DNA from 2 places in the Photorhabdus akhurstii genome. Region 2 is predicted to be linked to the other one. Evidence: predicted binding sites of a transcription regulator. Region 2 holds the regulator's gene; the other holds the start of a gene.
What was found. The regulator CRP, encoded in region 2, controls carbon source genes, mostly activating them, when cyclic AMP is high. The targets are predictions, from matches to a motif close to ATGTGANNNNNNTCACAT.

Region 1: the regulator CRP is predicted to act here: its motif matches at 6,212-6,229, upstream of B0X70_RS03060 (NupC/NupG family nucleoside CNT transporter).

What each region holds. Positions count from the first base shown of each region.
Region 1 covers NZ_CP020335.1:696,764-712,647, forward strand. Annotated here, with positions in the region: gene B0X70_RS03030 (AMP-binding protein) at 1-135, opposite strand, end outside; gene B0X70_RS03035 (class I fructose-bisphosphate aldolase) at 192-980, opposite strand; gene B0X70_RS03040 (3-dehydroquinate synthase II domain-containing protein) at 990-2,297, opposite strand; gene B0X70_RS03045 (MFS transporter) at 2,633-4,150, opposite strand; gene B0X70_RS03050 (LysR family transcriptional regulator) at 4,327-5,220, shown strand; gene B0X70_RS03055 (phosphohydrolase) at 5,246-5,902, opposite strand; gene B0X70_RS03060 (NupC/NupG family nucleoside CNT transporter) at 6,400-7,665, shown strand; gene deoC (deoxyribose-phosphate aldolase) at 8,126-8,905, shown strand; gene deoA (thymidine phosphorylase) at 8,979-10,301, shown strand; gene deoB (phosphopentomutase) at 10,373-11,596, shown strand; gene deoD (purine-nucleoside phosphorylase) at 11,675-12,391, shown strand; gene B0X70_RS03085 (trans-sulfuration enzyme family protein) at 12,482-13,636, opposite strand; gene B0X70_RS03090 (pyridoxal-phosphate dependent enzyme) at 13,655-15,022, opposite strand; gene B0X70_RS03095 (hypothetical protein) at 15,486-15,884, shown strand, end outside.
Region 2 covers NZ_CP020335.1:416,350-432,233, forward strand. Annotated here, with positions in the region: gene polA (DNA polymerase I) at 1-1,165, shown strand, start outside; gene B0X70_RS01785 (RCC1 domain-containing protein) at 1,256-1,861, opposite strand; gene B0X70_RS01790 (RCC1 domain-containing protein) at 2,023-3,324, opposite strand; gene spfP (small protein SpfP) at 4,230-4,277, shown strand; gene yihA (ribosome biogenesis GTP-binding protein YihA/YsxC) at 4,359-4,991, opposite strand; gene ppiA (peptidylprolyl isomerase A) at 5,299-5,868, shown strand; gene B0X70_RS01805 (YcgJ family protein) at 5,955-6,305, opposite strand; gene B0X70_RS01810 (aminodeoxychorismate synthase component II) at 6,550-7,125, shown strand; gene argD (bifunctional acetylornithine/succinyldiaminopimelate transaminase) at 7,249-8,460, shown strand; gene crp (cAMP-activated global transcriptional regulator CRP) at 8,510-9,142, opposite strand; gene B0X70_RS01825 (OsmC family protein) at 9,461-9,868, shown strand; gene B0X70_RS01830 (phosphoribulokinase) at 9,994-10,863, opposite strand; gene B0X70_RS01835 (YheU family protein) at 10,882-11,100, opposite strand; gene B0X70_RS01840 (hydrolase) at 11,097-12,077, opposite strand; gene B0X70_RS01845 (LysE family translocator) at 12,182-12,790, shown strand; gene tauA (taurine ABC transporter substrate-binding protein) at 12,915-13,934, shown strand; gene tauB (taurine ABC transporter ATP-binding subunit) at 13,921-14,688, shown strand; gene tauC (taurine ABC transporter permease TauC) at 14,685-15,533, shown strand; gene tauD (taurine dioxygenase) at 15,526-15,884, shown strand, end outside.

The DNA of each region.
Region 1 (15,884 bases), 280 kb from region 2:
GCGGCAAGTCACCAAAAATACATTGGTATTAATTTCTTCCAATAGCTCTTTAGAAAAAATGTCTTCCCATAATGGTGATAAAGAATAACCTGTTTCTTTTTTAGGTTCGTTTTGAGTATTGATAGCGAGTTCCATGATAAACCCTTTTAGTCATATTCAACTGCATGAAATCTATGATATATAGGCTTTTTTTAAGCCAAAGATATTGACTCTGAATTTATACATTCATATAAATGGTGAAGCAGGGATTGTGGGTTGAGATTTTGAAAAATATTTCTGCCAACACATAACCCGCAAGCTCCGGACGAAATAGCGGCTTTGGTATTATTAATCAGTATTTCGTCAGATGTTTTTTCTCCCCCGGCGAAGAAAATTTTAATATCAGAACCATGAAGGTCAACGATTTCTGCAATAGCGGACTCCGAATCAGGGAAGCCTATTTTTATTGCATCAGATCCCAGTTCGGTGACAATTCTTATCAGATGGTGAAGCCTTTCCATCTTTATTTCTGACGATTCGGAAACAACTTTATCATATAGCATTGTGAGTACAGGCAGCCCGGCTTCATGCGCGATATCTGTGACAGAACCCAATATAGATAAATTATGTTCGAAATTTGTTTCAGTGAAATTTACCTGTATAGAAACAGCATCCACACCAAGCTGGAGAGCGGCTTCTATACTCGCCACTAATATTTTCGTGTCCGGTGATTCTGATATTATTGGCATGCCGCTCATATGGAGAATAATACCTGTTGAAGGGCGTAACATTCCACGCAGAATGAGCTTTTCCAATATCCCTTTATGGGCCAGAACAGCGCTTACATAGTTGCTATTGATCCACGATTCAACCGCATAAACACTTTGTAAACCAGAGATAGGCCCCATAGTTAACCCATGATCAATCGGCACTATTAATCCTCGGCTTGATTTGGGAAATAACAGTCTGCTTTCTCGTAATTTTCTTCCGATGTATCCCATAATCATCACCTACTTTTCAATAATAGATTCGTTAATTTTAATGCCAACATGACGACCCGGCTCTGTAATATAACCAAGCACCTTATCTCCAGGTTTAAGTTCAGAGATGTTTAAAGGTTTTGCTTCGCTAGAGAAAATTCTCACATGCCAATCATCTTGCATCAAAACATTCACCCGTTTTTTCCCTGGAAACTCTGCTTCAATTAATCGAAGAGGGCGTTGCTCTATTTTTACGCGACCAACCGTTATATGCCGTACTTCCCCCTTTGAATTGACTGCCATTACCGATGAGCCGGCTTTTAACTCGCTCATATAATCGGTTCGGTTATTAAAGTTATATACATAGGAGTGTATCGCTCCGGCATTAATACGGAATGGTCTCAGTTCCATATAAGGCAGAAAGAATACTTCCGGGCAGCACAACAGGGCGCCTTGGGAGGTACTGCCTACCAGCATGCCTTCGTTCTCGCTGAATAATGTGGATGTATCGATACAAGCTCGATATCCCATACCGACAGGACGACTTTCTGTAATAATTCCGACTTGTAGTTGCAGTGATTCTTTTTTGTTATATGATAAACGATCGATAAAGTCGCTCATAACATCATGTTTATTGGGTGAGAAAATAACACCTTCAGCACCATATTCCATCACACCATAAGAGACTATTGCATCATCGACATCATCAGGATCGCTAATTTCTTTTAATAAAATAGTCCCGGTAGATTGTAATGATGCAATGACCAGCTCAAGAGGAATATTAGTTGGATCACGAAAAAGAATCCAAAGAAAATTGAATTCCATTCCTTCATTGATTGTTTTAAGCAGACTATCTTGATCATCAACATAACTTTCATAGCAAGTCGCAATAGACTCTGCTTTAAGTTTCTTCAAAGTGGCTATGTCATTGGAGCAAATACATTTATTTGAGTTGGTATCAGAAGGTTTAAATAAAGCGAAATGTTCGCTCTCTTTAAATTTATTAAGCTCTTCATGGGTTTTCACTTTCAGAACTATTTGCATTCTTTTGGGTATTGCATTAATGAAAGTTGAAATATTATTTGGATATAAAACTATACCACTATAAAGAGAATTTATCACCCTGATGAAAATAGTATCGTCTGGCCTCTGGGCTGATAGTTTTGCAGTATCAAACCAAATGACTGGTCCATTTAAATCTTCACGCTTAGAATTATACTCTTTGCCTGGGCTGCTTAATCTTATAGACGCTCTTTTGGCAATCATTTCAGGCGTTTCAAAATTTCCAGACGCGATACTCACTGCCTCCTTTGGTACGCTAACGATATTTTTGCTCATATTAAAAATCCCCCGTAAAATATAAGATAATTTCTTCAATTGGTAATTTTTTTAATAAATAGTAATAAATTGTTATCATATCTTCGGTTTTTTTCATATCGATAAACACCCAAACTTTAAATTTTTATTTAATAATATCATAAAGGTGTGTAATTATATTCTCCTGAATGTGTTGTTTGTTATTTTTCCAATGTGGGAAAGTGTGTAGGAAAACTTAATTCTGTTTGCAAGGGTAATAGATAGTGTCGGCATTTCTCCTGATGATAAAATAAAGTTTCTCAAATTACAGAATAATTAACATTTAGTGATTTTATTATTAATATCAATTGTTTTTTCTATTTACTTTCACCGTGGGATTTTACTTTACCCAATAAAATAAACACTAACATTGCGGTAATTGCCGCCGCTACTGCAAGTGCAATGAATTGATATCGAAATGCTTCTTCGTATACCTTATGGAGCAATGACTTATCTAATGAAGGGGAAATAGCGACAGCATTACTTAAATCGCTCATTGCAAGACGTGTAGATATTTCAGATAAAATATCAGCCGGAATATTGCTTAATGTACTTAAACCCGAAGATATACGAGCAGAGAGAATAGCCCCTACCACCGCTAAGGCGATACCATCTCCGGCTAAACGGACAGCATTGAAAATCCCAGTCGCCATACCCGCTCGTTCTTTAGGTACGACACTCACCGCCAAACCGTCCATCAATCCCCAAGGCAGGCCAATTCCGATGCCGATAATCAACATTGGCCATAATCTTTCAGCCGTTGTATCGCCAGAGATCCCATAACCTAGCCAGAATAAGCCACCAGCAGCGATGATAAGTCCCATACCTGAAATGATGCCGACATTAATCCAGCGAGCTAATTGACCGGCAATAAAGGGGACTATTAGCAACGGCGCGGACAAGGTAATCATCATTTGGCCCGCTTCGAATGCGCTGTACCCTTCGACACCAATAAAACGTGCCGGCAATATAACGAGCAACACAACATAAGCATAGGCTGGCGCGATGGCGAGAAGTTGCACACCGACAAAGCGCGCATTGGCAAATAACGAGAGATCTAACATGGGCCTTGAACGTTGTCGTTCAATAATAATAAATATGATGAAAATAATAATGGAACAGATCAGTGTCGCAAGTACCGTACTGTCTCCCCATCCTTTTTCAGGAGCCAGAATGATCCCATAAGTGAAGGCCGCTAAAGATGAGGTAAATGTTATTGCGCCGGGCCAATCTAGCCCTTCTGCGTTGGGATCGCGCGTTTCTCGTGCATAAAGACTCACTAATATACTGGCAACTAATGCCACTAAAGCCGGTAGCCAAAAAACCCAAGGCCATCCTAACGAATCAATAAGTAGCCCGGCCAAAAAAGGACCAAAAGCTGCTCCTGCCCCAAATGTTGTGCCAATCAGGCTGAAAATGCGTGTACGTTGATGACCATCAAATTCCTGAGTCAACGCTGCCATTGAACCGGCAAAGGCTGCCGCCGCTCCCAACCCCTGTATGAGCCGTAAAATATCAACCCAAAAAACGGATGGCATATAAGGTATCGCCGCAGTAACAACAGCAAAGAGAAATAAACCGAATAGCCAGAGTTTCTTGCGCCCATGAGTATCGGCTAAGCTACCCGCAGCCATTGTTGCACTGCCGTAAGTAAGAATGTAAGCATTAATTACCCAACTGAGTTCCACCGCGCTTCCACCAAGGGCTTTGTTGATCGAAGGCACCACGACGGCAGGTCCTGCAATGCTCAAAGGAATCACAGCGGCGGTAAGACAGGCAGTCAAGACCAGCGGCGCTTTATTTGCGCTTGATCCAATATTTATTTGAGATTTCATCACCATTTCGATTTTCTGCCCTGAGTACGTATGGCTTGTCGCTGTATAGCAGCTAGAGCAAGATGTATTTTATTTCATACTACAGATTCACTAATGGCAGATAAATAGGCTTATAATCATTTCTGAAGTGACTATTTTGTCATTAATCGTGATGTAAAAAAGCCCAGGAAACCCAGATGAATAGTTTGAGTAGATTCATGATTTTCATTCGTGTAGCCGAAGCTCGTAGCTTCACTGCCGTAGCCAATCAACTTGGGCTATCCCCTTCGTCCATCAGTAAAAGCATCTCCCGGTTAGAAGAGAAGTTAGGTGTACGCTTGCTCCAACGCAGCACTCGTAGCGTCAGTTTAACGACAGAAGGCACTCTATTCCTTGAACGTTGCAAACGCATCTTGGACGAAATCACCTCGGCGGAAAACGAATTATTGAGTTCTATCTCTGCGCCTCAAGGCCGCTTGCGGGTGAGTCTGCCGCTAGTCAGCAGCTTGATGCTGCCCGTATTGTCAGCCTTTACTATGCGTTATCCACAAATAGAATTGGATTTGGACTTTAGTGATCGACTTGTGGATGTCATTGATGAAGGGTTTGATGCCGTGGTGCGAACAGGAGAACTCAATGATTCACGACTGATGAACAAACGTATCGGATCTAGCCGTTTTTTATACGTTGGCGCTCCCAGTTACTTTGCACAATATGGTAAGCCATCACAACCTAAAGATTTACTCCATCATGCATGCTTGATGCACCGGTTTCCAACAACCAATCTTTTGGAAAAATGGCCGCTATGCTTAGGAGCATCCGGGGTAGATATACATCTTCAAGCAAAGATGACCTGCAATCATGTCGAAACACTACTTTACATGACACTTCAAGGTCACGGCATCGCCTGTTTGCCTGATTTTACCGTTAAACAAGCATTAGCCAACGGTACATTGTTGGCCGTGTTGGATAAATGGTCTGATACTTCGAGTACTTTCCGTGTCCTATGGCCATCTAACCGCTGGGTACTCCCCAAAGTCAAAGCTTTTGTCGATTTCATGGCAGATAACTTATTCCCACAAGGGCGATAGAAATATTGATTAAAAAATTAATCCATTAAATTAAGTCGCCTTTAATTTCGCTTGAGAGTTTGCTCAAAAAATCAACCAAATATTGGGCGTTCGATTGTGCGATCTTCTTGCCTTCGGTGGTGTTCATCTTTTCAGGGAGCTTCAATAGCTTGGTCTGAAAGTGATCGATTGCATAGGATTTATCATCCAAGGGGCGATTAAGCGCAAAGGGATCATCATGGTGAAAAAGCCCGTGGCCGAGCATACCTGCTACATAAAATACTCTGGCGAGTCCGATGGCTCCTAGCGCATCTAATCGGTCTGCATCTTGGAGTATCTTCGCTTCTATTGTTTCTGGAGTTAAGGCTGCGCTATAGCTATGGGTTAGAATGGCATGTTTTACCGCATCATAAAGTTCTTTTGGGAACTCTGGAAATTCAGTAGACAGAATTCTGGCGGCTTCCTGTGCTGCAAGCTTTGAGGACTGTTTTTTCTCTGGATGATTCTTTGGTAATGACACGATGTCATGTAAGTAACTTGAGGCAATGATGATTAAAGGCTCACCTCCTTCTTTCTCCATGATTCTTTTCGCATTATTTGCGACACGGATCAGATGCCCAATATCATGAGCATTATCATTAGAATGTGTGAGTCGCTGTTTTAAAAACGCTCTCAAGCGCTCTTCTAAAATAGTAACTTTCATTATTTTCACTTACCTAAAGATATTGAATTAATTGTTTTTATACAACCGTTTGATTGTTATTCAAAAAAATAAATTGTTATCTCCATAGAAGAATCACTCGTAATTTAAATATGGGCTTCTTTTCTTAGATTTATCTTGAAACATTGCTGTGTCTGCTTATCTATAGATATGAATATATATGGCAGAGTTGTTGTCTGCGGCTCATAACGACTATCCTTTAATTGCGCTTACCTGATAATTATTCCTTAATTGTCGATTATTTTGCCATTCCGAGATTAGATTATTCATTGCAGATTATTTTTGTAATTTGTGTGATTTGCATCACATTTATCATTTTTTTATCGCTTTTTTCAGTAGATATTTGTGATGTCAATAGCTTGTTCATTCCGATGACTGAGTATAATCAGCGCCGACTCATCGTCAGTGAATGATTTACATTCAACTGGCATATTTAATTTATTATTAAGTGAACAGGGATTCTTCCAATGCAACTCCTTATGAGCCTGGTCGGGATGGCAGTGCTGATCTTGATCGCAGTACTCTTTTCCAGTAATTATCGTGCTATTAAACTTCGTACTGTCCTTGGCGCCTTTTTGATTCAGGTCGCTATCGGTGCTTTCGTACTTTATGTTCCCGCAGGTAAGAAGATATTAATAGGGATGTCTGAGGGAGTTTCCAGTGTTATCCAATATGGTCAGAAAGGAATGGATTTTATTTTTGGTGGATTAGTTTCCCCCAAAATGTTTGAACTGTTTGGTGGCGGGGGATTTGTTTTCGCCCTGCGTGTGCTGCCTATTATTGTTTTCTTCTCTTCATTGATCGCTGTGTTGTACTACATTGGCGTTATGCAGCTAGTTATCAAAATATTGGGCGGTGGTCTGCAAAAAATTCTCGGCACTTCACGTACAGAATCTTTGTCTGCGACAGCCAATATTTTCGTGGGCCAAACTGAGGCGCCGCTGGTTGTTCGCCCTTATATTGCTACTATGACTCAATCTGAACTGTTTGCGGTAATGTGTGGTGGTCTGGCATCCGTTGCGGGTTCGGTACTGGCGGGTTATGCATCAATGGGTGTTCCTTTGGAATATCTGATTGCGGCTTCCTTTATGGCGGCGCCAGGCGGCCTGTTGTTCGCTAAATTAATGGTGCCTGAAACTGAAAAAACATCTGATACCGTTGATGCAATGTCACTGGTTTCTGAAGAGGAACGTCCTGCTAACATTATTGATGCAGCCGCTTCTGGCGCCGCTTCTGGTATGCAATTGGCATTGAACGTCGGTGCAATGTTGTTGGCGTTTGTGGCCCTGATTGCATTGTTAAATGGTATTCTCGGTGGTATCGGTGGTTTGTTTAAATATCCACAACTTTCTCTTGAACTGATGTTGGGTTGGATTTGTGCGCCGATTGCTTACCTGATTGGTGTTCCGTGGAATGAAGCAACCGTTGCGGGTTCTTTCATCGGTCAAAAACTGGTTGTGAACGAATTTGTTGCCTTTATGAACTTCGGTGAATATTTGAAACCGGATGATGTGGTTGCGGCCGCTGGTTTGCAGGTGCTGTCAGATCACACCAAAGCAATTATTTCCTTCGCATTGTGTGGCTTCGCTAACCTTTCTTCCGTTGCTATCCTGCTAGGTGGTTTGGGCGGTATGGCGCCGAGCCGCCGCGGAGATGTTGCTCGTTTGGGAATGAAAGCCATTATAGCGGGCACATTATCCAACTTAATGAGTGCAACTATCGCAGGCTTTTTCCTGGCTCTGTAACGTTGTTGAAATAGGCAGGTGGGATAATCCCGCCTGCAATCTATTTTCCTACCGGTTTATCCTTAATTCGTGAGTTATATTTTTTGTCGTGTATTATTTGACGATAAGTAAGTTGGATTTGCCGGTAAATCCCATGATAAATATAGTCTTATGTGATAAAAATCACATTTGAAATTATTATCTTGCAAATTACATGTAGTTAGTGTGATTGTTAGCACAATTTTTTGAACGTTGAAATGTTCAAATATAAGATATGCCAAATTTCAAGGATCAAGGCGAGGCTCGCATTAAGGACCATAAGCCGAAGAGAGCATAGTGCGGTGAAAAGGAATTCAATCGTCGTGGTAGGCATACTATCGCGACATCTTTAGGGAACAAGTCCGCTCGCCAACAAACAATCGTTTAACAGAATGTGTGGTTCTAGCAGAAGCTGGCCGCGATAATAACGTTGGAGAGTTTTATGACCGATTTAACCGCAGCAGCGCAGCGTGCGCTGAGTTTGATGGATTTAACGACACTCAATGATAATGATACCGATGAAAAAGTGACGGCGCTTTGCCATCAGGCGAAAAGCCCGGTGGGTAATACCGCGGCTATCTGTATTTATCCTCGTTTTATTCCTTTGGCGCGTAAGGTATTACGTGAACAGGGCACACCTGAAATCCGCATTGCAACAGTGACAAACTTCCCACACGGCAATGACGATATTGATATCGCTTTAGCCGAAACCCAAGCGGCTATCGCTTATGGCGCTGATGAAGTCGATGTGGTTTTTCCATACCGTGCATTGATGGCCGGTAATGAACAAGTCGGTTTTGACATGGTAAAAGCGTGTAAAGCCGCCTGCGCAGAAGCGGGGGTGTTGCTAAAAGTCATTATTGAAACCGGTGAACTAAAAGAGGAATCCCTGATCCGTAAGGCGTCTGAAATTTCAATCAACGCGGGTGCGGATTTTATCAAAACCTCTACGGGGAAAGTGCCGGTTAACGCCACTCTGGCAAGTGCTGAAATCATGATGAAGGTGATTCATGAGATGGGCGTGGGTGAAACAGTTGGTTTCAAACCGGCTGGTGGCGTGCGTACCGCGGAAGAGGCTGCACAATATCTGGCATTAGCTGATCATATTATGGGTGGCAAATGGGCTGATGCCCGTCATTTCCGGTTTGGGGCTTCCAGCTTGTTGGGCAGTTTGCTAACCACTCTGGGGCATCAGAATCAAGAGCAAAGCAGTAATTACTGAGAATCGTATACTGCATCGGTTGGTGCGTAACCACTGAGTTTTTCCCGATTTTAATCATGATTAGGAGAATGCTTTGTTTCTGGCACAGGAAATTATCCGTAAAAAACGTGATGGATATCCACTGAGCGAAGAAGAGATCCGCTTCTTCATCAATGGCGTGCGTGACAATACCGTTTCCGAAGGACAAATTGCCGCGCTGGCGATGGTTATCCACTTTCAGGATATGGTGATGGAAGAACGTGTCGCCCTGACGTTGGCTATGCGTGACTCCGGTACCGTGTTGAACTGGCAAAGCCTGAATCTGAACGGCCCGATTGTGGATAAACATTCGACCGGCGGTGTTGGTGATGTGACCTCCCTGATGCTTGGCCCGATGGTGGCGGCCTGCGGTGGTTATGTTCCGATGATTTCCGGTCGTGGTTTAGGCCATACCGGGGGAACGCTGGACAAACTGGAAGCGATTCCGGGGTTTGATATTTTTCCTGATGAGCGGCGTTTTCGTGACATTATTCAGGATGTTGGCGTGGCGATTATCGGCCAGACTAATTCATTGGCGCCGGCAGACAAACGCTTCTATACAACTCGCGATATTACCGCGACGGTGGATTCTATTCCCTTGATCACCGCCTCTATCCTTGGCAAAAAACTGGCTGAGGGGCTGGACGCACTGGTAATGGATGTCAAAGTTGGCTCTGGTGCGTTTATGTCAACGTATGAAGCGTCACAGCAACTGGCGGAATCAATTGTTAGCGTGGCTAACGGCGCGGGTTGTAAAACGACCGCGCTGTTGACGGATATGAATCAGGTTCTGGCATCCAGCGCGGGTAATGCGCTTGAAGTTCGTGAAGCTGTTCGATTTCTAACGGGGGAAAATCGCAATCCACGTTTACTTGAAGTGACAATGGCGCTAGGTGTTGAAATGTTGGTATCCGGTCATTTGGCAACAGGCCGTGAAGACGCTCGCAATAAACTCCAGTCTGTCTTAGATAACGGCAAAGCAGTCGAAATCTTTGGTCGCATGGTCGCTGCACAACAAGGCCCGACCGATTTCGTCGAGCGTTATGACAGCTACTTGCCAACTGCTGTTTTCAGCAAACCCGTATTGGCTGAACAGCATGGATTTATTACGTATATGGATACCCGTGCTCTAGGGATGTCTGTAGTTTCCCTTGGTGGAGGGCGCCGTAAGGCCGCAGATCCCATTAATTACAGCGTGGGGCTGAGTAATATCGTTGCTCTGGGTTCAGAAGTTAATAGTGGTACACCCTTAGCTATTATTCATGCCAACAATGAGAATGAGTGGCAGGAAGCGGCGGAGGCAGTACGTAAAGCTATCGTTCTGGGTACAGAAGCCAAACCAGCCACACCGATGGTTTATCGCCAAATTGGCGAATAATAACCATACTTATTATTAGATAATGGTGGCATTTTCGCATTTTTAGTGTGATTTGACGCAGGAGAAAATTTATGAAACGAACATTCATCATGGTATTGGATTCTTTTGGCATTGGCGCCAGTGAAGATGCCGAAAAATTTGGTGATAAAGGATCTAACACTTTGGGGCACATCGCGGAAGCGTGCGCCCGTGGTGATGCTGATGTCGGTCGCAAAGGGCCTCTGTATTTGCCGAACTTAAGCCGTTTAGGTTTGGGTAAGGCGACTGAGGAGTCCTGTGGAACTTTCCCTGTAGGTTTGGATAAAGACGCGGACATTATTGGCGCTTACGCTTACGCCAGTGAACTCTCTTCCGGTAAAGATACACCGTCAGGTCACTGGGAAATTGCCGGAGTCCCGGTGCTGTTTGACTGGGGTTACTTCAAAGATGAAGAGAACAGCTTTCCGCAGGCATTGTTGGATAAACTGGTAGAACGCGCAAATCTGCCCGGTTATCTCGGTAACTGCCACTCTTCTGGTACGGTTATTCTGGATAAACTGGGTGAAGAGCATATGAAAACGGGTAAACCGATTTTCTATACCTCTGCTGACTCGGTATTCCAGATTGCTTGTCACGAAGAGACTTTCGGTTTAGATCGCCTGTACGAACTGTGCGAAATCGCCCGTGAAGAGTTGACTGATGGTGATTACAATATTGGTCGGGTGATTGCGCGTCCATTTGTTGGAGACAAGGCGGGTAACTTCCAGCGTACCGGTAATCGTCATGACTTAGCTGTAGAGCCGCCTGCTCCTACCATGCTGAAAAAATTGGTCGATGAGAAAAATGGCGAAGTTGTTTCTATCGGTAAAATTGCCGACATCTATGCGAATGTCGGCATTACACAAAAAGTAAAAGCGACCGGCATCGATGCACTATTTGACGCGACGCTGGTGGAAATGGAAAAAGCGGGTGACAACACCATCGTATTTACTAACTTTGTCGATTTCGACTCTTCTTATGGTCATCGTCGTGATGTTCCGGGTTATGCGGCGGCCTTGGAACTGTTTGACCGTCGTCTGCCTGAAATGCTGAAACTGGTGAAAGATGATGACATTTTAATCCTGACTGCCGACCACGGTTGTGATCCAACGTGGGCTGGTACTGATCATACTCGTGAGCACATTCCGGTGCTGATTTATGGACCAAAAGTACAACCCGGTTCATTAGGGCATCGTGAAACTTTTGCTGATATTGGACAGACAGTTTCTGAATACTTTGAACTGTCGCCAATGGAATATGGCAAATCAATGCTCTGAACCTACTTACTGGCTGCTTTTGGGCAGCCATGTATGACTACTAAAATAACCATTAAATAAAAAAATAAGGAATTTGATATGGCCACGCCTCATATTAATGCTGAGATGGGTGATTTTGCAGACGTTGTTCTGATGCCTGGCGATCCATTACGTGCGAAATATATTGCTGAAACTTTTCTGGAAAATGTACGGCAGGTAAACGACGTACGCGGCATGTTGGGGTTTACCGGTACTTATAAAGGCCGCCCGATTTCTGTGATGGGGCATGGTATGGGTATCCCATCCTGCTCTATCTATGCGAAAGAACTGATCACCGATTTCGGCGCTAAAGTTCTTATCCGTGTCGGTTCCTGTGGTTCGGTACGTCAAGATGTTCAATTGCGTGACGTAATTATTGGCATGGGGGCATGTACTGATTCCAAAGTTAACCGTATACGTTTTAAAGATCACGATTTTGCGGCAATTGCTGATTTCGATCTGGTCCGTAACGCGGTTGATGCGGCTAAAGCAAAAAACATCAATGTGCGTGTAGGCAACATCTTCTCAGTGGAGCTGTTCTATACACCTGATCCACAACTGTTTGATGTAATGGAACAATATGGCATTCTGGGCGTAGAAATGGAAGCCGCGGGTTTTTACGGTGTTGCGGCTGAATATGGCGCAAAAGCGCTGACTATCTGTACCGTTTCTGACCACATCCGTACTCATGAAAAACTGACCGCCGAGGAACGCCAGACAACTTTCAATGAAATGATTGAAATCGCCCTGGAGTCTGTTCTGTTGGGTGATAAATAATCCGGTTCTACATTTGCTTTTGATTGCATAAAAAGAGCCGCTTTTTATTTAAATGCCAGCCAGTTGAAAAAATTGGCTGGCATTGCTCTTTTATTGAGCGGCTTTTTCCAACGCCTGAGCTAAATCGGCGATGAGATCCTCGGCATCCTCTATACCTACAGAAATACGTATCAACTGTGGTGTAATCCCGGAAGCAAGGCGTTTTTCTAATGGAATAGACGCGTGGGTCATACTAAATGGTTGGCCGATCAGACTCTCCACCCCGCCCAGACTTTCTGCCAGGGTAAATAGCTTTAGCTCTTGAATTAACCGGCGGGCATAATCATCATCACCTTTTAAGTGAACAGAAATCATACCGCCAAAACCCTTCATTTGACGTTTCGCCAGTTCATGCTGTGGATGGGAAACGAGGCCGGGATAGAAGACGGTTTCGATCTGAGGCTGTTGTTCCAGCCAGTGTGCGATCTTTGATGCGCTGTCGATGTGGCGCTGCATACGCAGCGCGAGTGTCCGTATTCCGCGCAATACCAGGAAACTACTAAATGGATCGAGCACGCCGCCGACAGAGTTTTGCAGGAAACCAAGTTTTTCTGCTAGCTCTGCATTTTCTCCGACGACAGCCAGCCCTGCGATCACATCAGAGTGACCGTTCAAATATTTAGTTGCGGAGTGCACAACGATATCGAATCCCAGATCAAGTGGGCGCTGGAGATACGGCGAGGCGAAAGTGTTATCCGCCACACTAATAATACCGTGCCGTTGCGCTATTTGTGCGATAGCCGCCAGATCAGCCAGTTTCAGCAACGGATTGGTGGGCGTCTCCACCCAAATCATTTTTGTGTCGGGACGAATGGCTGCTTCAAGGCCGGTAATATCATGGGCTTCCACGTAAGTGACACGCAAACCGGCAGTGCGGCTACGTACTTTTTCGAGTAGCCGATAGGTGCCGCCGTACAGATCATCGACGGCCACCACATGGCTATCCTTATCCAACAGTTCTAGCACTGTGGAACTGGCAGCCAGCCCTGAACTAAAAGCGTAGCCTCGGCTACCGTTTTCCAGTTCGGCTATCGCGCTTTCCAGAGCGTCACGTGTCGGATTGCCGCTGCGGGAATATTCATAACCCGTGTGCTGGCCGGGGGCGGATTGGGCGTAAGTCGAAGTTGCATAAATTGCCGGCATTATTGCGCCAGTGTGATCCGGTGTATAGCCAGCGTGAACAGTTTTGGTATCAAACTTGGTCATAAAATCATTCCTAAAAAATCAATTAAGTTGCTGACGCCATGCGTTCAGCACATCTGTGCGAGTTACCAGCCCAAGAAAGCAGCCATTATCGACGATCAGCGCCACATGTCCGGCGTCGAAAGTTGCCATCAATTGTTGCAAAGAAGCGCTTTTATCCAGCGTTTTCACCTGATGAGTCATAGCGTGGCTAACGGGCAGGCTAAAATTATGTGGATCAGCCTGAACGGTATGCATTAAATCCCACTCGTCGATAATACCGACCACTTGCTCCTCTTTCAGCACCGGTAATTGTGAAATTTCATATAAGCGCATGCGGGTATGAGCGGTTCTTAACGTATCTTCTGGCGATATAAAAACCGTAGCGCCATCCTGATAGCGATAAGTAATATAGTCGCTGAGATCGTGCTGCGGCGCACGAGATTGGAATCCCTGCTCCAGCATCCAATAATCGTTAAACATTTTTGACAGATACTTATTTCCACTGTCACATGCTAGCGTAACCACACGTTTGGGAGTGGTCTGCGCACGGCAGTAGCGCAGTGCGGCGGCGAGCAAAGTACCGCTGGAAGAGCCTGCCAGCACACCTTCCTTTAATAACAGATCACGGGCACTGGAAAAAGCTTCTGCATCACTGACACGGTATGCGTGGCGTACGCGACTAAAATCGCCCAGAGGAGGGATAAAATCCTCGCCGATGCCTTCTACCTGCCAGCTTCCGGCTTCACCATATTTACCGTGTTCGATATAGTCCACCAGAATAGAACCATTTGGATCGGCCAGAACAAACTCAGTTTCCGGCGAAACTTGAGCGAAATAGTGACTCAAGCCGCCAAGCGTACCGCCGGACCCGACACCGATCACCACTGCATCGACATTGTGGTCCATTTGCTGCCAGATTTCCGGTCCGGTAGTGGTCGTGTGCGCTGCTGAGTTAGCTGGATTGTTGAACTGATCGATATAAAAAGCACCGGGGATCTCTCGCGCCAGACGTAGGGCGTAATCTTGATAATACTCTGGATGACCTTTGCTGACATCAGAACGGGTAAGACGTACATCGGTGCCCAGTGCACGCAGATGAAACACCTTCTCCCGGCTCATCTTATCTGGAACAACCAGAATCAATTTATAGCCTTTCAGGGCGGCGACCAGTGCCAACCCGATGCCGGTATTGCCGGCGGTAGCTTCGATAATCGTACCACCAGGTTGAAGTAACCCTTGTCTTTCCGCCTGCTCGATCATGGAAAGAGCGACGCGATCTTTAATAGAGCCACCGGGATTTTGATTCTCCAGCTTAATAAATAATTGACACGGACCGGTATTCAGATGCGTTAACTCCAGCAATGGGGTATTGCCAATCATATCGAGAACAGAGCGTGATGTGGTCATATCATATCCAGATAATCCGTTGTATTCAGATAGTTATGGAGGATAACTCTGTATATGTATTTGTTTGAAAGAATGAATAGCAACCATATATAGCCAAAAGGAATATATTAGTTTTATTTTAGATGTTAAGAAGTATAGACGTTTAGATTTCCCGATTTATTAAAGAGTGAGGTAAATAAAATCATTTAATTTACAGTCAGGAGCTAATCAGAATAAAAACGATGATTTTTATCAGCAAATTATACTTCGATAACTTAGTTATTAATCTAAGAAGTATTCAGGTTTTAAAAATATTCCATAAATAAGATGATAGCTATTTTCATCTTATTTACTTTTAGACTCTGTTATGATTTTAAAATAACATCCTCCTGTTTTCTTCTGTCCTCTGTATTTACTCTGGAAAATCATATGCATTTTGTGTAGAGTTTGATCGTGCAAAAATAAAACAGAAGAGACTTCATGAATGAGGTGGTCTGAAACCTTAAAAGAAAAACTTTTTGATATTGCGTATGAGAAATTGGAATTATTTAAAAGATTAGATGGTGTTATTGATGAACATGCTGAGATCTTGGAGGATATCAGACAAGATCTTAAACATGATGAGGCGACAGCTATTGCAATTATGTTTGAGCTTGCAAAGATGGGATTCCTATATCAAAGAAGTAGAGATAAGGCACGCAAAGTCGCTTTGCCGATGAAAGACAAAACAGCTTCTAAAGACGATTTTACATTATGTGTATCTTATAAAACGTTAACAAAGAGAGATAAAGAGGCGTTTTTAGAAGCTAATCAACTTTTTGGAGCGGGATGGTTGGTAAATGATGTTGTTGCTCACTTTTCGCAGCAATTAAATCGATCGAAA
Region 2 (15,884 bases):
ACGTACAGGTGTGCTAATTGATGCGAATATTTTGGCTGAGCATTCAAAAGAGATCACAGCCCGTTTGGATGAGTTGGAAAAAGAAGCACATGAATTGGCAGGTGAGGTTTTCAATCTGGCTTCGCCAAAACAGTTACAGGCGATATTGTTTGAAAAACTGCAATTGCCAGTGGTAAAGAAAACGCCGGGCGGCGCTCCATCTACGAATGAAGAAGTGCTGGAAGAGTTAGCGGATAATCATGTGTTGCCGAAAGTGATTTTGGAGCATCGTGGGTTGGCAAAATTGAAATCCACTTACACCGATAAATTACCACAGATGGTCCATCCGCTGACCAAACGGGTGCATACTTCCTATCACCAAGCGGTAACGGCAACCGGGCGTCTCTCTTCACGTGATCCTAATTTGCAAAATATTCCTGTCCGTAATGAAGAGGGCCGCCGCATTCGTCAGGCATTTGTGGCACCTGAAAGTTACCGGATTATGGCCGCTGACTATTCTCAGATTGAGTTGCGGATAATGGCCCATTTATCTCAGGATCAAGGGTTGTTGAAGGCTTTTGCTGAGGGGCAAGACATTCACCGGGCAACGGCGGCGGAAGTCTTTGGTTTGCCACTGGAACAAGTAACCAGTGAGCAGCGCCGTAGTGCCAAAGCGATTAACTTTGGTTTGATCTATGGAATGAGTGCATTTGGCCTTTCCCGTCAGTTGGGTATTCCTCGCGGTGAAGCTCAACGCTATATGGATCTCTATTTTGAGCGCTATCCGGGGGTATTGGCGTATATGGAGCGTACTCGTAAACAAGCGGAAGAGCAGGGTTACGTTGAAACGCTGGATGGCCGTCGTCTTTATCTGTCAGATATCAAATCTCGCAATGCCATGCGCCGTAAGGCAGCAGAACGTGAAGCTATTAACGCGCCGATGCAGGGAACTGCGGCGGATATCATCAAAAAAGCGATGATTGCGGTGGATGACTGGATTGTCAGTGAAGCGCCGAAAGTTCGTATGATTATGCAGGTTCACGATGAGCTGGTATTCGAAGTCCATGAATCAGAACTTGAAAATGCAGAACAGAAAATTCGTGAATTGATGGAGAAGAGTATGGTGCTTGATGTTCCACTGAAAGTAGATGTAGGTATCGGTGACAATTGGGATCAAGCGCATTGATATTTTGAATTAACAGTGATGGCTGAGCTGTGTATTTGGCTCAGTCTTTTTTGAACTGTTCACAATACACAGCAATGTTTAATAGCTCTGCTAATCATAGTCACCATGAGCTCTGGTGTCACCGCCTCCCCAAGCTACTCTCTTGCCATTTTCCCGTATGGCTATAAATGCCAATTGTGTTGCACTCAGGCTAATAATATCTTTCAATTTGGCAATTTCGGGTGGCATTCTTCCGCCTAAATAAAGATCTCCCCAAGAAACCACACTGCGATCTTCCCGCAGAGCTGCGAATGCTCCACGTGTTGAACTCAGGTTGACGATATCTTGTAGTTGGGCAATTTCAGGTGGGAGCTGACCACCATAATTTTCATCTCCCCAGGCAACTACGCTATGGTTTGCCCGTAGAGCTGCGAATGCACGGTTAGTTGCACTCAAGCTGGTGATATCTCGCAATGCAATAATCTCAGGGGGGATTAGGCTGCCATGATTGTCACCGTCCCACCAGTAAAAGGGGCTTTCCCAAGTGATTACACTGCCATTTTGTAATAACATGGCGGTTACTCTTTCATTGGTGACAATATAGCTATTATTATGATCAATGTTACTTTCATTACTATATCTTGCAGATTTACAGTATTGTTTTATAAAACTATCGTCAGTATTTATATCTGGTGAAAAATCATTAGGTTGATTCATATTACTCTCCTGATAAGGTCGTATCGGATTTACCTTTGCCCATAGGGAGTTTGTTGCCGTGAAACCTGCTTACCCTTACGGGCTAAGTTGAGGTGCAGCTTTCGTTTAGGGATATTAATGGTTTTCTTATTTGTGATGAAAAAATAATGTCTAATAGCCAGCTAATTATATTCTCCATGTTCTAAAAGATCTCCTCCGCCCCAGCCGACTCTCCGGCCGTCCACCCGCAAAGCTGAAAAAGAAGTGGCTGTTGAATTCAGACTGACAATATCTTTTAATTTTGCGATCTCGGGGGGAACATAACCACCATGTTGTCCGTGTCCCCAGGCGACTACACTACCGTTTGCTCGCAGTGCTGCAAATGCCCCCTCTGTTGAACTTAGGCTGATGATATCTTTTAGTTGAGAAATCTCGTATGGAATTTGAACTCGATTATCCTTACCCGAATCTTCCCAGCAAACTATGCTACGATTTGCCCGCAAAGCTGTAAATGCATCTGCTGTTGTACTCAAGCTGACAATATCCTGTAGTTGGGTAATATCGGGTGGGATACGGACATTATGATCCGGAAGTCCCCAGGCAACCACACTACGGTCCGCCCGTAGCGCCGCGAATGCTTGATTTGTCGTACTCAGACTGACAATATCGTTCAGTTTAGCAATTTCGGGTGGAATTCTACTTCCCAAGGCAACTACGCTACGGTCCGCCCGCAGCACCGCGAATGTATAGTGAGCTACACTTAAGCTGACGATATCTTTTAGTTGGGCAATTTCGGATGGGATATTACCACTATAACCCAGATCTCCCCAGGCAACCATGCTACGGTCTGCCCGTAAAGCTGTGAATCCCCGTCCTGTTGAACTCAGGCTAACAATATCCTGTAGTTGGGCAATTTCGGATGGGAGATTACCACCGGAACTCAGATCTCCCCAGGCAACTACGCTACGGTTCGCCCGTAGCGCTGCGAAAGCAGAAGTTGTTGAACTCAGGCTGACGATATCTTTTAGTTGGGCAATTTCGGGTGGAATTGTACTTACCAAGGCAACTATGCTGCGGTCCGCTCGTAGCGCTATGAAATAAAAAGGGGTTGAACTTAGGCTGACGATATCTTTTAGTTGGGTAATTTCGGGTGAAATTGGGTTGATATATCCCCAAACAACCACACTACGGTCCGTCCGTAGCGCTGCGAAAGCATAAAGGGTTGAACTCAGGCTGACGATATCCCGTAGTTGAGCAATTTCAGGCGGAATATAGCCGCCAAACATTGTATTCCCCCAGGCGATGACTCTGCCATTTTTCAATAGCATGGCAGTTGCTGAGAGAGTAGATGCAATCACTCTGTTATTGCTGTCGAATGAATATTTTTTCCAATAAGCTTCCCAATTATCTTCAAGTGTATATCCTCCCCAAGAAGAACTATTATCATTACTTGTATTCGGTGATGAGTTATCATGTTGGTTCATATTGCTCTCCTGATAAGGTTGTATTGGATTTACCTTTGCCCGCAGGGAGTCTGTACAGTGAAACTTACCCTTTGTGGGCTAAGTTATATTGCTACTTTAATTAAGTAATATTAATTTGTTAATGTGGAAAAGTGTAATAAGAAAAAGCTATCAGATGATTGTATGGCTGATATATTTTTGCAAAACAAAGCTCTCATGAGCTGTGATATTATGTTTGGTATTTGTTTAAGTATTTGAAATAAAACAAATTGTATCCAGTTTATTCGTGTTTCCCTAGTTTTCTAACTGGGGAGATACAACGATTGTTTCTAAATTAGATTTTTTTGTTTTAACGTTATTTTAGTTTATTCATTTAAATAATACTTATATAAATCATCTTTCCTCCCTACGCATAAGTTTCGAATTCATCGTTAATAATGACTTTTTTGCATGGCAACTAAGGATCAGATAAATCATATAAATTTCTTCTTTTGAGTCATCCTCACATGTTTTTACCCTGATATTATCTCGGAATATCTGTGGTTCTATGTGATCCAATTTCAATCCTGGTTTTGGCTCTTATGGTTTCTCCTTCTTTGACCGATATCTTGTAGCTGGGTAATTGCAGAATGAAAGGGTAGATAAGTGTAATGTGAAAAGGTTACTTGGCGGTTTTAAGTTCATGTATTGCTGTAAAGTCAACATAACTAATGTAATATTTTTTATACTCATTAGTACTGATTTGTTGTCCATGTAATGCATATTAGATCCAGATCGCATAAATATGTAATTAAACTACATTTAATGGCGTCAAAATGAACAAAATTACCGGCTGAATCGAGGTAATTTCTGAAAATAAATTACAAAAAGGCTTTTTCTAAGAAATAAAATAGGGTAGAGTTATTGGCGTAGGGTACAGAGGTAAGATGTTCTATCTTTCAGACCTTTTACTTCACGTAATCGGATTTAGCTGAATATTAGCTGCCCCAGTCAATTTTGACTGGGGCATTTTTTTCAACTGAATTTAACACGTAAGTGTATAAAGAAAGGATGGATTAACTATGGTTTTCAACTTGAACGGCTTTCTGGCTGAACCATATATCCAATTTCTGTTGTAGTTTATCGATACCGATTTTTTTCGGGGTCGAGAAATATTCCACTTGAATATCCCCATTAAGCGCCAGTAGGGCGTCACGAACTTTATTCAGTTGACTTTTACGGGCGCCAGACGCCAATTTGTCGGCTTTAGTCAACAACACCATAACCGGTACCTGCATTGCAACTGCCCATTGGATCATCTGCTGATCAAGATCTTTCAATGGGTGACGGATATCCATTAGTACGACCAGTCCGATCAGACATTCGCGTTTTTGCAGATATTCACCCAATGCTTTTTGCCATTTGCGTTTCATCTCTTCCGGCACTTCGGCATAGCCATAACCCGGTAAGTCAACCAAGCGAATACCTTCTTCTACTTCGAATAGATTGATGAGTTGAGTTCGGCCAGGGGTTTTACTGGTACGGGCGAGGCTTTTCTGTTTTGTCAGAGCATTCAGAGCGCTAGATTTACCTGCATTTGAGCGACCGGCAAACGCGACTTCAATGCCCATATCTTGAGGCAGATGGCGAATATCAGGCGCACTCGTGATAAAACGGGTCATATGATAGTTGTGGTTTTTGATGGTCAAAATGATTATCTCCCTGAGAAATGCACTGAATATATGGCAAAGGAGATTATACCGATAGCCACTGTTGGTTGACAGGATTAAAAATAATGACATATTTCTGATGGGTTGAACCAAGCTTACTATTTTGTTATCGATGGTGATCCGGTTTGTGAAATAAAATCTAACCTATTATTGAAAGGATAAATTTTTCTTTAAAGCCCCCGTCGATTGATAGCGTAAATGTAGGTAAATATTGAGCACGATGTTGAAGAGATTATTAGAATTGATTTAATTTGTGTTGTTGACCTTAATAATATAGGAACCCAGAATGTTTAAACGTATTTTAGTAGCACTTGTAACTGCATGTTCTCTGAGCGCAATGGCGCCTCTGGCTTTGGCTGTGGGAGAAACCTATGTGAAGCTGACCACAACGGAGGGTAATATTGAACTGGAATTAAATGACCAGAAAGCACCAATTACAACGAAAAACTTTATTGAATACGTCAATGAGGGTTATTACAACAATACAATCTTCCATCGGGTAATCCCTGGATTTATGGTGCAGGGTGGCGGTTTTACCAAAGATTTGCAGCAGAAAGCGACTAAAGCCGCTATTAAAAATGAGGCAGATAATGGACTGCGTAATTTACGCGGAACTATCTCTATGGCACGTACCGCCGATAAAGACAGTGCGACCAGTCAATTCTTTATTAATGTAGCGGATAATGCTTTCCTTGATCACGGTCAGCGTGACTTTGGTTATGCAGTATTTGGTAAGGTCGTAAAAGGCATGGATGTTGTGGATAAAATCTCTCAAGTCAAAACGGGAAACGTTGGTCCATATCAGAATGTACCGGTTAAGCCTGTCGTTATTCTATCTGCGGAGATTATTCCTTAATTTTATTATCTTGATTGTGGTAGTTTCTAGTTAACTCTCATCAGATTGAAAAACTGGCCTGCATTAAATGAAGGCCAGTTTCGCCGTTATTCATACATCTTTTGGGTAAATTCTTTATTTACTTCGGTTTGTGGATAATATCTGTCTTTGTAACATTTTTTCTCTTTACTCTCACAATGTACCCCATTACTTAAAGTGTAAGATGAAAAGTCAATATATTGCCCATCACCAAACTCTTTTTTCAGGCGTCCTGCGGCTTTTTTCCCTAAATACCTTTCGGTTAATTTTATCGATACCCCTTGTTGATCAGCGCAATATTTTCCTTTTTTATCACAAACCACCCCTTTTTCCGGGAAGAAAATGTTGGCAGTTTTAGTCACAGCCAGCGTGGAGAAGGACAGTAAAAAAAGAGATGCTATAATCAGTTTTGTCTTCATAACAATTACCTTTACTTATTGAATATCAAAATAGAGCCTATGTTTTGTAGGGTATGAGAGTAGGTTGATTGAGGAAAAAATAGCCATCTATTTTGTTATACTATGCTACAAATATTGATGTGCTATGATAGCCGCCCCGTTGTCGCGAGGCCGTTTTACCTGGAGCCATGTTGTGCAGGATAAACAAATTGCAGGAGTGGCAGGGCAACAAATACAGCGATAAAAATGAGTAGGATAGACTCCTATGTTACTAATAATAGATAACTATGATTCTTTTACATATAACTTATATCAATATTTTTGTGAATTGGGTACAGATGTTTTAGTTAAGCGCAATGATGAATTGCAACTTGAAGATATTGAGAGGTTGATGCCTACTCATTTGGTGATTTCCCCAGGCCCTTGTACCCCAAATGAAGCCGGAATTTCTCTGGCGGCGATTTCTCATTTTTCGGATAAATTGCCGATTCTTGGTGTTTGCCTTGGGCATCAGGCAATTGGGCAGGCGTTTGGCGCCAGCGTGGTAAAAGCCAGGGAAGTGATGCATGGAAAAACTTCTGCTATTCACCATAATCAGCAAGGTGTGTTCAAAGGTCTTAACCGGCCATTAACCGCGACGCGTTACCATTCATTGGTGATTGCCGCAGAGACATTACCGGCCTCATTTGAAGTCACCGCATGGAGCCAGCATAATGGCAATGTCGATGAAATTATGGGCATTCGTCATCGCACTCTACCGTTGGAAGGGGTACAGTTCCATCCTGAAAGTATTCTCAGTGAACAAGGTCACCAGTTACTGAGCAACTTTCTGAGATATTAACCAGATATCGATAATTTCTTCATTTATCCACCTTTTTCATTTGCCCATCTTTGATTTTTTATGCATATTCAGTGATTATGATTTCACTTCTGAATGGTGTATATATAAAAAACGGGTGGGAAAATGAAGGGGCATGCCGCAGTAAATAGAAACACATACGATCAAGTTATGTTGCCAATTTATTCACCGGCGCAGTTTATTCCGGTGAGAGGGCAAGGTAGCCGTGTATGGGATCAGCAAGGGAAAGAATATATTGATTTTGCGGGTGGGATTGCTGTTGTGGCTTTGGGCCATTGTCATCCTGCGTTAGTGGATGTCTTGAAGCAGCAAGGGGAGAAACTTTGGCATATCAGTAATATTTTCACCAATGAACCGGCTTTGATTCTGGCGCGGAAACTGATTGATGCTACTTTTGCTGAACGGGTATTTTTTGCCAATTCAGGCGCGGAAGCGAATGAAGCGGCATTTAAACTGGCTCGCCACTATGCAATTACTCGTCACAGCCCCTATAAAACCAAAATTATCGCATTTCATCAGGGTTTTCATGGTCGCACCTTATTTACCGTCTCTGTGGGTGGTCAGCCAAAATATGCTGATGGTTTTGGGCCAAAACCCGCGGATATTATTCATGTGCCTTTTAATGATTTAGACGCAGTTAAGGCCGTCATAGATGACCATACTTGTGCTGTTGTATTGGAGCCTGTTCAGGGAGAAGGGGGAGTTACTCCGGCAGCACCGGCATTTATTCGTGGGTTGCGTGAGCTTTGCGATAAGCATCAGGTATTGTTGGTGTTTGATGAAGTACAAAGTGGGATGGGACGTACCGGTAAACTATTTTCTTATATGCATTATGATGTTACGCCGGACATCATTACCACAGCAAAAGCATTGGGAAATGGCTTTCCTATCAGCGCTATGCTGACGACAGAGAATATTGCTTTGGCGATGACGCCGGGAACTCACGGTACAACTTATGGCGGTAATCCGTTGGCTTGTGCGGTTGCAAATGTTGTTTTTGATATTATCAATACACCAGCGGTTCTGGAGGGAGTTGAAAAACGCCATAATTTGATAGTGAATTTTCTGAATGATATCAATCAGAAATATTCGATATTTGGTGAAATCCGAGGAAAGGGCCTGCTGATTGGCGCGGAACTCAAAGCGCCGTATCAGGGAAAAGCAAAAGATATTCTGCAACTAGCGGCTGACAATGGTTTGATGTTGTTGAGTGCGGGTGGTGATGTATTGCGTTTCACGCCTTCGTTGATTATCAGTGAAGAAGAGATTGCTCAGGGCATGGAACGGCTGGAACAGGCAATTAATCAGATGGTGTAATTAAGTACAAGAAAAATCAGCGCAGGATTATGCGCTGATTAATCAAGCGTTAACGTGTACCGTAGACGACAATAGTTTTACCGTGTGCGGAGATCAAGTTTTGATCTTCTAGCATTTTCAGAATACGACCAACCGTTTCACGGGAACAGCCAACAATCTGACCAATTTCCTGACGCGTGATTTTGATTTGCATTCCGTCCGGGTGGGTCATTGCATCTGGTTGTTTCGCCAGATTCAATAAAGTTTGGGCAATCCGGCCAGTAACATCCAAGAAAGCCAAATTACCGACTTTCTCAGAAGTTGTTTGTAAACGGTTTGCCATTTGGGCAGATAAACGCATCAAAATATCCGGGTTTACCTGAATCAGTTGACGGAATTTTTTATAGGAGATTTCAGCCACTTCACAGGCGCTTTTGGCCCGTACCCAGGCTGTACGCTCTTGCCCCTCTTCAAATAATCCAAGTTCACCAATGAAATCTCCCTGATTTAAATAGGAGAGGATCATCTCTTTGCCTTCTTCATCTTTAATCAAAACCGCAACAGAGCCTTTTACGATGTAGTAAAGCGTCTCTGCTTTTTCGCCTTGATGAATAAGCGTACTTTTAGATGGATATTTATGAATATGGCAGTGTGACAAAAACCATTCAAGAGTCGGGTCTGTTTGTGGCTTGCCGAGAACCATTCGTTTCATCCTCTGTTGTTATCGCTGCCTAAATAACACGAGAATCTAAAAGTTTCTCGTCAGGCTGGCTTATAAAGACACTAGCTTAACATATTAGTTTGTTGAAAAACCGACAGATAAGGGTTTTATATAGGTTATCTGAAATTTGAGTCTTACGTATTGATCTTAACCTATATACTTGGCCCGCTTCTGTTTTTAACACAGGAAAAGGCTTCTGTCTCGTCTTGTATTGTTTCAGCATAATAAACCGCTCATTAGATTGCCAGTTTAATACTGAAAGAGTAGGCTTGGATGCAAAGAACGACTTAAGAGGTATTTATGCAAGCGCGGGTAAAATGGGTTGAAGGATTGTCTCTTTTGGGGGAGTCATCTTCCGGTCATCAGGTCATGATGGATGGTAATGCCGGCGATAAGGCGCCAAGCCCAATGGAAATGGTATTAATGGCAGCCGGTGGTTGCAGTACGATTGATGTAGTTTCTATTTTGCAGAAAGGCAGGTACGACATAAGAGATTGTGAAGTAAAATTAACTTCCCGCCGTCGTGAAGAGGCGCCACGCTTGTTTACTCATATTAATCTGCATTTTATTGTTACGGGTAAGGATTTAGCAGATAAAGCGGTGGAACGCGCCGTCATGTTGTCCGCGGAAAAATATTGCTCTGTTTCATTGATGTTGGGGAAATCGGTTGAAATTACCCACAGTTTTGAAATTAAAGATATAGATTGAAAAATTATTTCTTGGTTGGAAAATAACAACAGGTAACTAATATCTCAGTTACCTGTTTTTTTAACTGAATAATATAAGATGTAAATTTTAAGTGCCGGATTTTCTCGATTTATCTCAGGCGCTGATTAACTAATTTTTCCCCCTTCCAGCAGTCGCTGTACCAATGGCGTCATAATTAGCTCCATTGCTAATCCCATTTTTCCGCCGGGGACCACGATGGTATTAATGCTTGAAACGAATGAGCCTTGTAACATGGCTAACAAGTATGGGAAATCAATTTGAGTCAGATCACGGAAGCGGATGACGATAAAACTTTCATCCAATGATGGAATGGCTTTAGCTGAAAATGGATTGGATGTATCAACGGTGGGGACACGTTGAAAGTTGATATGTGTTCGCGAGAATTGTGGCGTAATGTAGTTGATATAATCATCCATAGAACGCACGACGGAATCCATCACAGCTTCCTGCGAGTGCCCTCGTTCTCCGGTATCGCGGATCAGTTTCTGTATCCATTCAAGGTTGACAATCGGCACGACTCCCACTAGCAGATCAACATGACTGGCAACGTTATGTTGCGGTGTGACAACGCCGCCGTGCAAGCCTTCATAAAACAGCACATCTGTCTGCTTGGGTAAAGATTCCCACGGCGTAAATGTACCGGGGAGCTGGTTGTAAGGGACGGCATCGTCATAGGTATGAAGGTACTTCCGACGGCGGCCTTCACCGGTTTCACCGTAGTCAATCATGGTTTTTTCCAGCATGCCAAAATCATTGGCTTCCGGCCCAAAATAACTGATATGCCTGCCTTGTTCTTTGGCTTTACGGATTGCGGCATCCATTTCAGGGCGAGTGTAGCGGTGGAAACTATCTCCCTCTATCTGTGCCGCACTGATGTTAAGTTGCTGGAAAATCTTACGGAACGCTAAACTGGTGGTGGTGGTTCCGGCGCCGCTGGAGCCGGTAATTGCAATAATCGGATGTTTGGCAGACATACAGTAAACTCCATAATGTTAAGAATGGAACATTTCTTTTGGCACAATATTGATGCTCTCATGCAGTTCAGACCACACCAGCATAACATCTCCCTGTTCCAACTGACGGCGTATGTCAGTGACTTTCTGTTCCAGCGATTTTTCATCTTCGCCATAGTCAGTGCCTTCCCGCAGGATAAAACTCTCTATCAAATTTAACAGAGTTTCTGGCTCCAGTTGTTGCCACGGAATAATCATTGTGGTTGCTCCAGATAAGATGACAGCCAATTTGGGATGCGTTGTTCCAGCCACATTTGTGGTTTCTTCAACGAACCACTGACAAAGCCCACATGTCCACCATATTCTGTCATTTGGTATTCAATATTCTTGGGTAACATTTTGAGATCAGGAACAACTTCCGGTGTCATAAAGGGATCGTCTTTAGCATGAATAATCAGCAGTGGCACAGTAATATCAGGCAGACGCGGCAGAGCGCTACACTGGCGGTAGTAGTCCGCTGCATTTTTAAAGCCGTGGATTCTTGCGGTTACAATTTCATCAAATTCTCGAATATGTTTCAATCTTTTTACCTGAGACAGATTGATGGGGAGGGAACCGGGGTAGCGTAATAATTTACGGGTGGCATTACGTTTCAGGCTATTAAGTAAATAGCGTTCATAAACCTGAGAAAATCCTTTTTCTATCCGAAGGGAACAGGCTGCCAGCATTAAAGGGGCGGAAACAATGACGGCAGCATTGATCTGGGCGTTTGTTTTTTCTTCTGCCAGATAGCAGGCCAACATATTACCGCCGACTGAATAACCTACGGCTGAGGTGGGTGCATCACCGTAAGTCTGTTTTAACCAGTTCAGAAAATAACGGGCATCGCTTGTTTCGCCGGAATGATAGAGACGCTTTTGGCGGTTTGGTTCACCACTGCATCCGCGGAAATGCATGACAACGCCAAGCCAGCCTTTTTCCCGGCAGATATGAAGCAAACCGTGGGCATAGGGGCTGTGGAAACTGCCTTCCAGACCATGAAACAGGATCAGCCGTGGCTTATGTGTTGCGCTGGCGGGATCTTCACTCCACGCCAGATCAACAAAATCGTTATCCGGTAAATTAAGTCGTTGCCAATATGGTTGCAGTTCAGGATACCGCCGCACCAGACGCGGGAGTAGTGTCTGCACATGCGGATTACTGGCTCCGGTTAGAGGACGAAAGATATCAGTCATAATGGTTTCGAGTTAAATTGATTAGTTATCTTGTATGGTGAATAACATACTGATATTTTCTGTGAAAGGGAAACGCCAATATTCAGGATGAAAGGTAACTCTTCATGACAGCAAGCCTGATTTTTTCATTAACGACTTTCTTGTTTATTTCTGTCATTACCCCGGGTCCAAACAACATGTTGCTGACTTCATCGGGCGCTAACTTCGGTTTTACCCGCTCTTTGGGGTTGCTCTTTGGCGTTGTTCTGGGCATGCAGACGATTTTATATCTGGCTGCTTTCGGAATAGCGGCATTGCTGTTGGTCTATCCTGCTATTCACACGGTGATGAAAATAGCAGGTAGCCTCTATTTGCTGTGGTTAGCATGGAAAACAACAACGGCCAGTTACCGGCGTCTGGATACCAAAGACAGCGCTGTTATCAAGCCGGTTCGGTGGTATCAAGGTTGGTTGTTGCAGTTTTTAAATCCGAAAGCCTGGCTGATGGGGGTGGGTGCGGTTGGCAGCTACAGTATTGCCGGTGATCACTACCTCTATTCCATCATCGTGATCAGTATCGCGGTGATGTTTATTAATTTCTTGGGCGGCATGGTGTGGGCGGGTTTTGGTTCATTGATAGGGACGTTACTCCGTAGTCGCAATGCTTGGTTTATTTTCAATATCATGATGGGAGTATTAACGGCAACTTGTGTGCCACTGATTTGGATTGGATAATTCAGACAGTTAATTGCGTTTTTAGTTATAGAAAATACTATTTTATTCTTTTTTACTTTGGCAAATATCTACAATACTTATTCTGATGTACCTCGTCTTTAATTATGACATTGGAGGTGTTTAAGTGGGTAGATCCGCTCTTGTGGTTTATCTTTTTTTTCTGGCGCTCTTGCTATTGGCTCCCGCTGTTCAGGCGAACAGTCAGCAAGTCACGATTGCTTATCAAACTTCACCAGAGCCGGCAAAAGTTGCTCAGTATAACGGCGATTTTGCCCGGCAATCGGGTGCTGATGTTCAATGGCGAAAATTTGACAGTGGTTCCGCTGTGTTGCGAGCGTTAGCTTCTGGTGATGTGCAGATAGGCAATATGGGTTCCAGCCCGTTAGCGGTTGCTGCCAGCCAAAAACTGCCGGTGAAAATTTTTCTCATTGCTTCCCAGTTAGGGCAATCGGAAGCGCTGATTGTTAATCAAAAAATCACTGAACCTTCTCAGCTTATCGGCAAGCGAATTGCTGTTCCTTTCATTTCCACCGCCCACTACAGCCTGTTAGCCGCATTGCATCACTGGCAGATAGATCCAAAGCTGATCCAGATTATTAACCTACAACCACCGGCGATTGTTGCCGCATGGAAGCGCGGTGATATTGATGGCGCTTTTGTCTGGTTACCGGCCGTGAATGAATTAGCTGCAACGGGCCGCGTGCTGACCGATGCAGCGCAAATTGCCCAATGGGGAGCGCCAACGCTGGACGTATGGGTTGTCCGTAATGATTTCGCGGAACAACATCCTGAATTGGTCACCATATTCGTGAAAAGTGTACTGGATGAAAATCAGCGCTATCTGACTTCTCCTGAAACATGGCTGGCAAATAACAAGAATATTGCTGCGGTATCGAGATTGAGTGGCTTGTCGGAAGACAAAATCAGTCAATGGATACTCACCAATCGTTATCTGAATGCTGATCAGCAATTGAATTTATTAAAGTCAGAAATGGCGAAAGTGATTCGTGATACGGCTAGATTTCTGCAACAACAGGGTAAAGTTTCACAGGTTGCTGATAATTATCAGGATTATGTGACGGATAAATTTATCAAGGCGATCATTCCATCGAAAATGGCTGGAGGGAACGATGCTACAAATTAGTGGTTTAACCGCCAGATATCAGGACCAAGAAGTTCTTCGTGATATCAGTTTTGATATGACAGCCGGGCAATTTGTGGTGATCCTAGGGCCATCTGGTTGTGGCAAAACAACCTTGTTAAATCTGATCGCGGGTTTTCTCACCCCTTTCTCCGGTGATATTTGGCTGAATGGTAAACCGGTAACTGGCCCCGGTGTAGAGCGTGGTGTGGTGTTTCAACATGAAGGATTGATGCCGTGGCTGAAGGTACTGGATAACGTGGCTTTGGGGCTGAAATTTGCCGGTGTGCCTAAAAAACAGAGATTGGAGACCGCTCGGCAGATCATTCATCAAGTTGGTTTGAGTGATTATGAAGATAAATATATTTGGCAACTGTCTGGCGGCCAGCGACAGCGGGTGGGTATTGCGCGTGCATTGGCGGTTGAACCTCAACTATTACTGCTGGATGAGCCGTTTGCAGCGCTTGATGCTTATACCAGAGAACAGATGCAGGAACTGTTGCTGACTATTTGGCGTGACAGTAAAAAACAGTGTCTGTTGATTACTCACGATATTGAAGAAGCCATATTTATGGCAACTGATCTCTATTTAATGGGATCTTCACCGGGAAGAATTGTTGAACGGATTACCCTCGACTTTGGCCGACGATTTGCAAATGGAGAATGTAGCCGCAGCATTAAATCTGATCCCAATTTTATTATCTGCCGTGAATATGTGTTGGAACGCGTGTTCAGATACCGGAGGGCTTTGGTATGACTCTTTATCAGGAACAGGAAGCCGGTGTGGTGGCTCTGCTGAAAAATAGTAAAAGACGTTTTAAACCAATTCCTGTCGGGGTGCTATGGCGATTAGTTACCGTTGTTACTTTATTATTTATCTGGTGGCTAGTGACAACATTCGGCTGGATTGAATCCGTATTATTGCCGGCGCCGGGTCAGGTGGTACATCAACTCATAACCGCAGCCAGTGAACAAGGGTTTATGGGGGCGACGTTGTGGCAACATTTGGCAGCCAGTTTGAGCCGAATGTTACTGGCTTTATTAGCCGCGGTAGCTATTGCTATTCCGGTAGGAATAGCAATGGGGCTGAATGAAAAAATCCGAGCGGTGATGGACCCTTTGATTGAGCTGTACCGACCGGTTCCTCCGTTGGCGTATTTACCTTTGATTGTCATCTGGTTTGGGATCGGAGAAACCTCAAAGATTTTACTGATCTGGCTAGCCATTTTTGCGCCGGTGACGTTATCTACCGTGGTGGGGGTACAAAATGTTGAGCAAGTGCGAATAAGGGCGGCACAGGCGTTGGGCGCTAGTCGCTGGCAACTACTGAAACACGTTATTCTTCCTAATGCTTTGCCGGAGCTGTTGACCGGTCTGCGTATCGGGCTTGGTGTTGGCTGGTCGACTTTAGTGGCCGCGGAACTGATTGCCGCCACACAAGGGTTAGGCTTTATGGTGCAATCGGCGGGTGAGTTTCTGGCAACTGACATGGTGGTGGCGGGAATCATTGTAATTGCGTTAATTGCATGTGGCTTGGAGTTGGGATTGCGGGCTATTCAACGTCACTTAATGCCGTGGCATGGGGTAAACAATCATGAATGAACGTCTGAAAATCGTCCCGTTAGGACCTTATATTGGCGCGCTTGTGGAACAGACGAATCTCACTAAGCCGATGACGGATATTCAGTTTGAACAACTGTATCACGCGCTGTTAAAGCATCAGGTATTATTCTTTCGTAATCAACCTATTACGCCAATACAGCAACGTGATTTAGCAGGCCAATTTGGTGATTTACATATTCACCCGGTCTATCCTCATACGCCAGAAAGTGAAGAGATTATTGTTTTGGATACTCATGACAACAATCCGCCGGATAATGATAACTGGCATACGGATGTGACTTTCATTGAAACACCACCGATGGGCGCCATTCTGGCGGCTAAAAAAGTTCC